One region of the Pseudarthrobacter sp. NIBRBAC000502771 genome, then DNA from elsewhere that is predicted to be linked to it. Evidence: riboswitches for the same ligand, from Rfam matches in the RefSeq annotation. Region 1 holds a riboswitch; the other holds the start of a gene.
What was found. A riboswitch is a leader RNA that binds a small molecule or an ion and turns the genes downstream of it on or off. The one in region 1 is predicted to bind glycine.
Positions count from the first base shown of each region.

Region 2: another riboswitch for glycine. It lies ahead of gcvP (aminomethyl-transferring glycine dehydrogenase); the one in region 1 lies ahead of NIBR502771_RS02985 (methylenetetrahydrofolate reductase).

Region 1 covers NZ_CP041187.1:620,402-624,776, reverse strand. The annotation lists gene cycA (D-serine/D-alanine/glycine transporter) at 1-1,409, shown strand, start outside; gene purU (formyltetrahydrofolate deformylase) at 1,469-2,332, shown strand; glycine riboswitch at 2,425-2,524, shown strand; gene NIBR502771_RS02985 (methylenetetrahydrofolate reductase) at 2,678-3,514, shown strand; gene NIBR502771_RS02980 (hypothetical protein) at 3,637-4,375, shown strand, end outside.
Region 2 covers NZ_CP041187.1:201,195-205,569, reverse strand. The annotation lists gene NIBR502771_RS00930 (MFS transporter) at 1-1,557, opposite strand; gene NIBR502771_RS00925 (TetR/AcrR family transcriptional regulator) at 1,640-2,176, shown strand; glycine riboswitch at 2,268-2,365, shown strand; gene gcvP (aminomethyl-transferring glycine dehydrogenase) at 2,558-4,375, shown strand, end outside.

The DNA of each region.
Region 1 (4,375 bases):
GCACCGGCCTGTTCATGGGTTCCGGCAAGACTATCTCGGCAGCCGGCCCCTCGGTGATCTTCGTATACATGATCATCGGCTTCATGCTGTTCTTCGTCATGCGTGCCATGGGTGAACTGCTGCTCAGCAACCTCAACTACAAGTCCTTCAGCGATTTCGCCGCAGACCTGCTGGGCCCGTGGGCCGGCTTCTTTACGGGCTGGACCTACTGGTTCTGCTGGGTCATCACCGGCATCGCCGATGTCATCGCCATCGCCGGCTACTCCCGGGAACTGTGGCCCGGGGTGCCCCTGTGGATCCCCGGCCTGGCCACCGTAGCCATCCTTCTCCTGCTGAACCTCACCACCGTCAAGGCCTTTGGCGAAACCGAGTTCTGGTTCGCGCTCATCAAGATCATTGCCATTGCTGCGCTGATCATCGTTGGCCTGTTCATGATCTTCACCGGTTTCCAGTCCGACGCCGGCCCTGCCACCTTCACCAACCTGTGGAGCCACGGCGGATTCTTCCCGAACGAGTTCATGGGCTTCGTGGCGGGCTTCCAGATCGCCGTCTTCGCCTTCGTGGGAATCGAACTGGTGGGTACCACCGCCGCCGAGGCCAAGAACCCGGAGCGGAACCTGCCCAAGGCCATCAACTCCATCCCCATCCGCGTGCTCCTCTTCTACGTAGGCGCCCTCATCATCCTGATGGCAGTCACCCCCTGGACCGAGTTCAGGGCCGGCCACAGCCCCTTCATCGCCATGTTCTCGCTGGCAGGCCTGGGTGCCGCAGCCACCATCGTCAACCTCGTGGTGCTGAGCTCCGCGATGTCCTCCGCGAACTCCGGCATCTACTCGACCTCCCGCATGGTCTTCGGCCTTGCCCAGGAAGGCGACGCTCCCGACGTCTTTGGCAAACTGTCCCGGCGGAAGGTGCCCCAGAACGCACTGTTCCTCTCCTGCGTGCTGCTGCTGTCCGGCGTCGTCCTCATGTATGCGGGCCAGGACGTGGGCAAGGCCTTCGACATGGTTACCACCGTCTCAGCTGTCTGCTTCGTCTTTGTCTGGTCGATCATCCTGGCCAGCTACATCGCCTTCCGCCGCCGCCGGCCGCACCTGCATGAAGCATCGAAGTTCAAAATGCCCGGCGGTGTTGCCATGGTCTGGGTTGTCTTCGCCTTCTTCGCTTTCGTGATCTGGACCCTCACCACTCAGCCGGACACCCTGGTGGCCCTGCTGGTCACGCCGGTCTGGTTCGTCCTGCTGGGCGCCGCTTGGTTCGTCCTCCGCCGCCGGCCCGCACACCAGGCCCGATTCGCCACGTTCCAGGCTGAACTACAGGCAGACCAGGACTTCACTGACGCCGCATCCGGGAATGCCGTCCGTCCTGGTGCCGCCGCAGAAGCGGGGGAAGAGCGGGTCAAGCGGTGATCGGCACGGAAGCCCGCGTGTCGCAGGCCAGCACGGCCGAGGCCGGGCAGCGCCAGGCCGTGGCTCCGGAAACGGGCAAGGAATTCGTCCTGACATTCCATTGCCCGGATGCGCTCGGCATCGTCCAGGCGGTGGCGGCCTACCTGCTGGAGCAGGAATGCTACATCGTGGACATCAAGCAGTTCGGGGACCGCGCGAGCGGCAGGTTCTTCATGCGGATCCACGTCACCGCGCAGGTAGAGGTGGAACTCGACCGCCTCCGGGCCGGTTTTGAGCAGGTGGCCCGGGAGTGGCAGATGGACTGGCGCCTCGAACGCCACGGCCGCAAGCAGCCCATCCTGGTCATGGTGTCCAAATACGACCACTGCCTCAACGACCTCCTGTTCCGCGCCCGCAGCGGTGAGTTGCCCGTCCGGATTGCCGCCGTGGTGTCCAACCACCCGGACCTGGAACCCCTTGCCGCGTGGCACGGTGTCCCGTTCCACCACATCCCGGTCACGCCCGATACCAAGGCGGAAGCTGAGGGGCGCCTGCTGGAACTGGTGGACCAGTACGCAGTGGAACTGGTGGTGCTGGCCCGCTACATGCAGGTGCTCAGCGATGAAGCCACTACGCGCCTCAGCGGCAAGGCCATCAACATCCACCACTCGTTCCTGCCCAGCTTCAAGGGCGCAAAGCCGTACCACCAGGCGTACGAACGCGGTGTCAAGACGGTGGGCGCCACTGCCCACTACGTGAACTCGGAGCTGGACGAGGGGCCTATCATTTCGCAGCAGGTCATCGAGGTGGACCACACGTATTCCGCTTCAGACCTGGTCACGGTTGGCCGCGACGCCGAATGCAAGGCGCTCACGAATGCCGTCCGCTGGCACGCTGAAGGGCGGATAGTCCTCTCCGGCAACCGGACGGTCATCCTCCGCTAGTTGCAGGCCCATCCACGCCGCCGGCGCTGCACTCCTCCCGGGCGGAGGGGCAGGCGCCGGCCGCCGTGGCACCACATTTGAATACAGCCTTTCGAGCTGTGGCGGGAGAGTTCTCCCGGCCATCACCGGGCAGGCGCCGTAGGAGCAAATCCTCCCCAGGAATCTCTCAGGCCCATGTACCGTCACGGCGAGGCGACTCTGGAAAGCAGTGCTGCTCCGGCAGTACTCACCGACGGTGCAAGCAGGCCCTGGCTGGGTTTGCGGAATCTCTCAGGTCCAATACAGAGCGGGGAGGGACCCGATCCATGCCGAGCCACCCGTGGCCGGCCAATCCTGGAGTTCCTCATGACGATTCGATCCCTCATGGCACCAGCCGCCGCATCGATCCCCGCGGCAGGACAGGCCTCCGGTTCCGGGGCAGCGCTGCCCGTCCGGATGCAGGTCAATCCCACCGAGGACGTTGCCGCCCTCGTCCAGGCACACGCTCCCGCCGGCACGGCCCTGAGGGTGACCTGCCTGCCGCGCCAAGGTGTGGGGCCGACCATCCGGACAGCCATCGAGCTTGCCTACCTCGGCTTCGAGGTTGTCCCGCACCTGGCCGCACGGAGCATCGAAAGCCGTGGGCAGCTGGCCGGTGTGGTCCGGAACTGCCACGATGCCGGGATCACCGAAGTATTCGCCGTCGGCGGTGACGCAGGGGAGCCCGCCGGGCCCTATGACAGCAGCCTTCCGCTGCTGGAGGACCTCGCCGAGCTGTCCGGCGGCACCATCCGGGCCGGTGTGGCGGGCTACCCGGAAGGCCATCCCGGCCACAGCGAGCTGCACATGCTTGATGCGTTGCTGGAAAAGCAGCATCTGGCCTCATCCGTGGTGACGCAGCTGTGCTTCTCGGCCTCCCGCATCCAGTGGTACGCCGAAACGCTGCGCAAGGAAGGGGTGCGGCTGCCCGTCTGGGCCGGAGTTGCCGGCACCGTTCCACGGGCGCAGCTCATCCGTGCTGCACTGAAAATCGGTGTGGGCCCGTCCCTCAAACTCCTGAATCGCAGGGGCCCGCTTGGCCGCCGCCTGCTCAAGGGCGGCCTCTACTCACCGCAGGCGATCCTTGCGGAGCTGGAGGGCCGCGGGGTGGTGGAGGGGGTGCACCTGTACACGTTCAACAACCTGGCGGGCGCCGGCAGCTAAGGACGGGCAGCGGGGAAGAACCAAGTGCCGGCCGGAAAGTTCAGCATGCTTAGTGTTTGTCCACATAGGATGGATAAGCACGGCAGCCCACCCGCTGCAGGTCGATTTGAATGAAGGTGACCATGGCCAGGCGCAGCAATCCCGCAGTACGAATCGCACAGGAAACCGCCCATAACGCAATGTTCGATGCCGAGGGCAAGCCCAAGCCCGGCGTCCACAACATGCTCCTGAAGGCAGTGCAGGTCCAGCGGCCCTTGGTGGTGGCCTATATCCGCCGGCTCCAGAAGAAGCATCCGCGGGCTACCGCAGCGCAGCTCGCAGACATCGCGGAGCGTGACTACCTTAGGGCGGTGGCCGGCGGAGGTGCCTTGGTGGGCGCTACCGCCGTCGTCCCGGGTGTGGGTACTGTCGCGTCGCTGGGACTGTCTGCGGCCGCGACGGTTGGCTTCCTGGAGGCGACAGCCCTCTATGCGACGTCGCTGGCCGAGCTCCACGGCATTCGCCTCACCAACCCGGAGAAAGCCGGCACCATGGTCATGGCCATCATGCTGGGCGAGGAAGGAACCGCCCTGCTGGGGACCCTGAGCGGACAGGCGGCCGGCGGAGCAAAGCCCGCGGACGTCTGGGGAAACGTGCTGTCCAGGTCCTCGATCCCGGGATTCGGCAGCGTCCGGAAGCGGATCCAGAACGCCTTCCTCAAGAACCTGCTCAAGCGGCAGGGCACCGCGCTGTTCGGACGGGCCCTGCCCTTCGGCATAGGGGCGGTTGTGGGCGGAGCCGGTAACCTCGTGATGGGCCGTGCAGTGGCCAAGAACGCCCGGGAGGCGTTCGGACCCATGCCGGACACCATCCCCGGGGAGC
Region 2 (4,375 bases), 420 kb from region 1:
CTAAGCCGCTTTGGGCACTTTCCGGAGGACGACGGCGGCGAGCACTGCCGCCGTCGCCATGAGGACCAGCCCAATTGCCGCCGTAACGTGCACGCCGGAATCGAAGGCGGCCGCCGCAGCGTCCTTGAGGGCTCCGGCGAGCGGTGCCGGCACCAGGTTGGCTGCGTCCACCGCACCGGCCAGCGTTTCCCTGGCGTTGTGCAGCGAGGTTCCGGGCAGCATGGCCTCCAGCCCCGCCGGCAGCCGGAGGTTCTGCTGGTAGGACGCGGTCAGGATGGAGCCCAGCACCGCGGTCCCCAGCAGCGATCCCACCTCGTAGCCCGTCTCGGAAATCGCTGCCGCAGCGCCGGATTTCGCCGGCGGGGCCGAGCCGAGGATGAGGTCGTTCGAGATGGTTTCCGCCGTGCCTACGCCCAGCGCCAGGACCAGCAATGCTGCCAGCAGCAGGGGCGGGCCCCCGCCGTCGTTACCGAAGGCCACCATGCTGTAGCCGACGGCACTGAAGGACAGGCCCGCGGCCACGACGTACCCCGGACGCACCTTCCGGACCAGCGGGACCACCACCAGCCCTGCCGTCACTGTGGCTGCCAGGGCCGGGAGCATGGCAATGCCCGCCGCCGACGGTGTCATCCCCTCCAGGAGTTGGAGGTGCTGGGCAAGGAAAAGGATGAACCCGTTGAAGGAAAACAGGGCCAAAACGTTGGCGCTGATGGCCATGCTGAACACCCTGTTGCGGAATAGTGACATGTCCAGCAGCGGGTGCTCCAGCCGGTGCTGGCGCCGCACGAACACAATGCCCATGGCCAGGCCGAAGGCTATGCTTCCCAGCCCGGCCGGCCCCGGACCTTCGGTGGCTACTGACTTTACGCCGTAGACGGCGGGCACCATGACCAGCATGGATAGCAGGACGCTGGGAATGTCCGCTCTTCCCGGCGCGGGATCCCTGGACTCCGGAATGAAGGCCGGCCCCAGCGCCAGCAGGGGCAGCATGAGTGGCACGGCCACCAGGAACACGGCACCCCACCAGAAGTGCTCCACCAGCCATCCACCGAGGATGGGGCCCAGGGCGGCGCCGCCGGAGAATCCGGCAGCCCAGATGGCAATGGCCATCCGCCGGCGGTTGGGCTCCGGGAAAATGTTCCGGATCAGCGACAAGGTGGACGGCATCAGCATGGCGCCGAAGAACCCGAGCGCCGCGCGGCCGGCGATCAGCCACTCCGGGGTGGGCGCGAATGCCGTGGCGGCGGACAGCCCTGCGAAGCCCAGGCTGCCGACGACCAGCAGCCGCCGCCGCCCAATCCGGTCGCCGAGGCTTCCCATTGATACCAGCAGCCCTGCCAGGACCAGTGGATAGGCGTCCACGATCCACAGCAGCTGCAGGCCCGTCGGTTCCAGGGCGCGGGCGATGGCGGGCAGGGCGAAGGTCAGGGCGGTATTGTCCACTGCCACCAGCAGCACGGGAAACATCAGCAGCCCCAACGCGAGCCAATCCCGCCACGGTGGCCGCATGGCGGAGCTGTCCCTTTGTAAGGAGGCCGGGCGAATGGAGATCGTCATGTAATAACTGTACCGTCTGGACGGTATAGTTTGAAACCGAAGCATTCCTTCTTCCCTGCCGGTGGAGGGCATGATGGAAGGCATGCCCCGAAAGCCTGTAGCCCGTGATGCGGTCCTTGACGCCTTCGAGTCCCTGCTGATCGAAGTGGGGGAGCGCGCTGCAACCCTCGACGCCGTAGCCCGTAAGGCCGGGGTGTCCAAAGGTGGCCTCCTCTACCACTTTCCCAACAAGGAAGCGCTCATCGCCGTGCTGCTGGACCGCCTTGAGGGGTTGGCCAAGGCGGATGCCGACGCGATGGCTTCGGCCAGCGAAGGTGCCGCCGCGTATTTCATCCGTTCCTCTGTCTGGGCGGATACTCCTCTGGACCGGGTCATTGTGGCCGCCACGCGGCTTGCCGAGGTGGCGCATGAGGAGACCCGCCGCCGGTTCGCCGCCATCCAGCAGCGGTGGCTGGACGAGATTGCTGCGGATGTGGGGCCCGGCCTGGCCAGGGCTGTCCTGTATATGGGTGACGGTTTGTACTTCAATGCCATGCTTTCCGTGGGCCCTGCGCCGGAAGGCGGAGCAGCCGCTGACGTGGAGGAACTCCTGGCCGCGTTGGAACGGCTCCGCAGGTAGTTTTCCATTTGCCGGAGGGCTTCTGGCGTAGGACAATGGAGAGTTGTGAGGGCTGTCACCGGCCGTCATGATCCAACAAATGAATAGCCTTTGATCTGCGGCGGGAGAGTTCTGCCGGAAGTACAGGCAGGCGCCGTAGGAGCAAATCCTCCCCAGGAATCTCGCAGGCCCCTGTACCGCCGCGGCGAGGCACCTCTGGAAAGCAGCAGGCAGTTGTCCGGCCTCCCTTGGGGGAAGCGGAACGGCTGTTGTGCTCACCGACGGTGCAAGCGGTTCCTGCGCAGGCAGGCGACGCGGAAACTCTCAGGTCCAATACAGAGCGGGGAGGGACCCGAATAGCTGTGGCGTACCCTGCGCCGCCTGAATAAATGGAGTTCCTTCGTGTCGGTTACCCCAACCTCCACCACCTTCGTAGACCGCCACATTGGCGCACGCCGCCAGGACGACGCCGACACCATGCTCAAAGCCGTGGGCTACGGCACGGTCGATTCCCTGGTGGACACCGCCGTGCCCAAGGTCATCCGCCAGGACACGGCCCTCCGCCTGCAGGATGCCCTCAGTGAGGTTGAGGTGCTTGCTGAATTGCGCCGGCTGGCCGCCAAGAACAAGACCGCGGTCCAGATGATTGGCCAGGGCTACTACGACACCATCACCCCTGCCGTGATCCGCCGGAACATCCTCGAGGCCCCGGCCTGGTACACCGCCTACACCCCGTACCAGCCCGAAATTTCCCAGGGCCGGCTTGAGGCACTCCTGAACTTCCAGACCATGGTCCAGGACCTGGTGGGCCTGCCCATCGCCAACGCCTCCCTGCTGGATGAAGCCACCGCCGTGGCCGAAGCGGTGCTGCTCATGCGCCGCGCCAACAAGACCAAAGACGCCCACGACGGCAAGACCGTCCTGGACATTGACGTGCTGCCGCAGACCATTGCCATCGTCAAGGGCCGCGCCGAGGCGCTCGGCTTCGAGGTTGAGGTTGCCGACCTGTCCAAGGGCCTCCCTGAAGGTGCGATCAACGGGATCGTGCTCCAGCAGCCCGGCGCCTCAGGCCGGGTCTGGGATCAGTCCGCCACCATTGCGGCGGCGAAGGACCGCGGTGCGCTGGTTACCGTGGCCGCCGACCTGCTGGCCCTGACCCTGATAACGCCTCCCGGCGAGCAGGGCGCCGACATCGCCGTCGGCTCCACGCAGCGTTTCGGGGTGCCGCTGTTCTTCGGCGGGCCGCACGCCGCCTACATGGCCGTCCGCAAGGGCCTGGAGCGTTCCATGCCCGGCCGCCTGGTGGGCGTGTCCAAGGACGACGCAGGGATGCCCGCGTACCGCCTCGCGCTGCAGACGCGCGAGCAGCACATCCGCCGCGAAAAGGCCACGTCCAACATCTGCACCGCGCAGGCCCTCCTGGCCATCGTCTCCTCCATGTACGCCGTCTACCACGGCCCCGACGGGCTGAAGGCGATCGCGGAAACCGCCCACGGCCATGCACGAACACTGGCGGCCTCGCTGGCGGGTGCCGGTGTGGAGGTGCTGCACACGAGCTTTTTCGACACCCTGACGGTCCGGGTCCCGGGACGCGCTGCCGCGATTGTCGCCGCCGCCGAAGCACGCGGGATCAACCTGCGTCCCGTCGACGCCGACACCGTGGGCATTTCCCTGGATGAAACCACGACGCCGGCCATCGTCGCCGAGGTTGCCGACGTCTTTGGCGCCACCGTTGCCGGGATCCGCGGCGAGGGCCAGGGCTTTGTGCTGGAGGCCGCCGTGGAGCGTTCCTCCGACTACCTGCAGCACCCGGTCTTCAACACGTACCGGTCCGAAACCCAGCTCCTGCGCTACATCCGGAAGCTGTCGGACCGGGACCTCGCGCTGGACCGCACCATGATCCCGCTGGGCTCGTGCACCATGAAGCTGAACGCCACCGCCGAGATGGAAGCCATCTCCTGGCCGGAGTTTGCCTCCATCCACCCCTTCGCCCCGGACTCCCAGACCGAAGGCTGGCGCGAACTCATCGCGGACCTGGAAGCGGACCTGACCACGATCACCGGGTATGACCAGGTGTCCATCCAGCCCAACGCGGGCTCCCAGGGCGAACTGGCCGGGCTGCTGGCTATCCGCGGGTACCACCACTCCCGCGGCGAGCAGCAGCGCAACGTCTGCCTGATCCCGGCCTCGGCCCATGGCACCAACGCTGCCTCCGCCGTC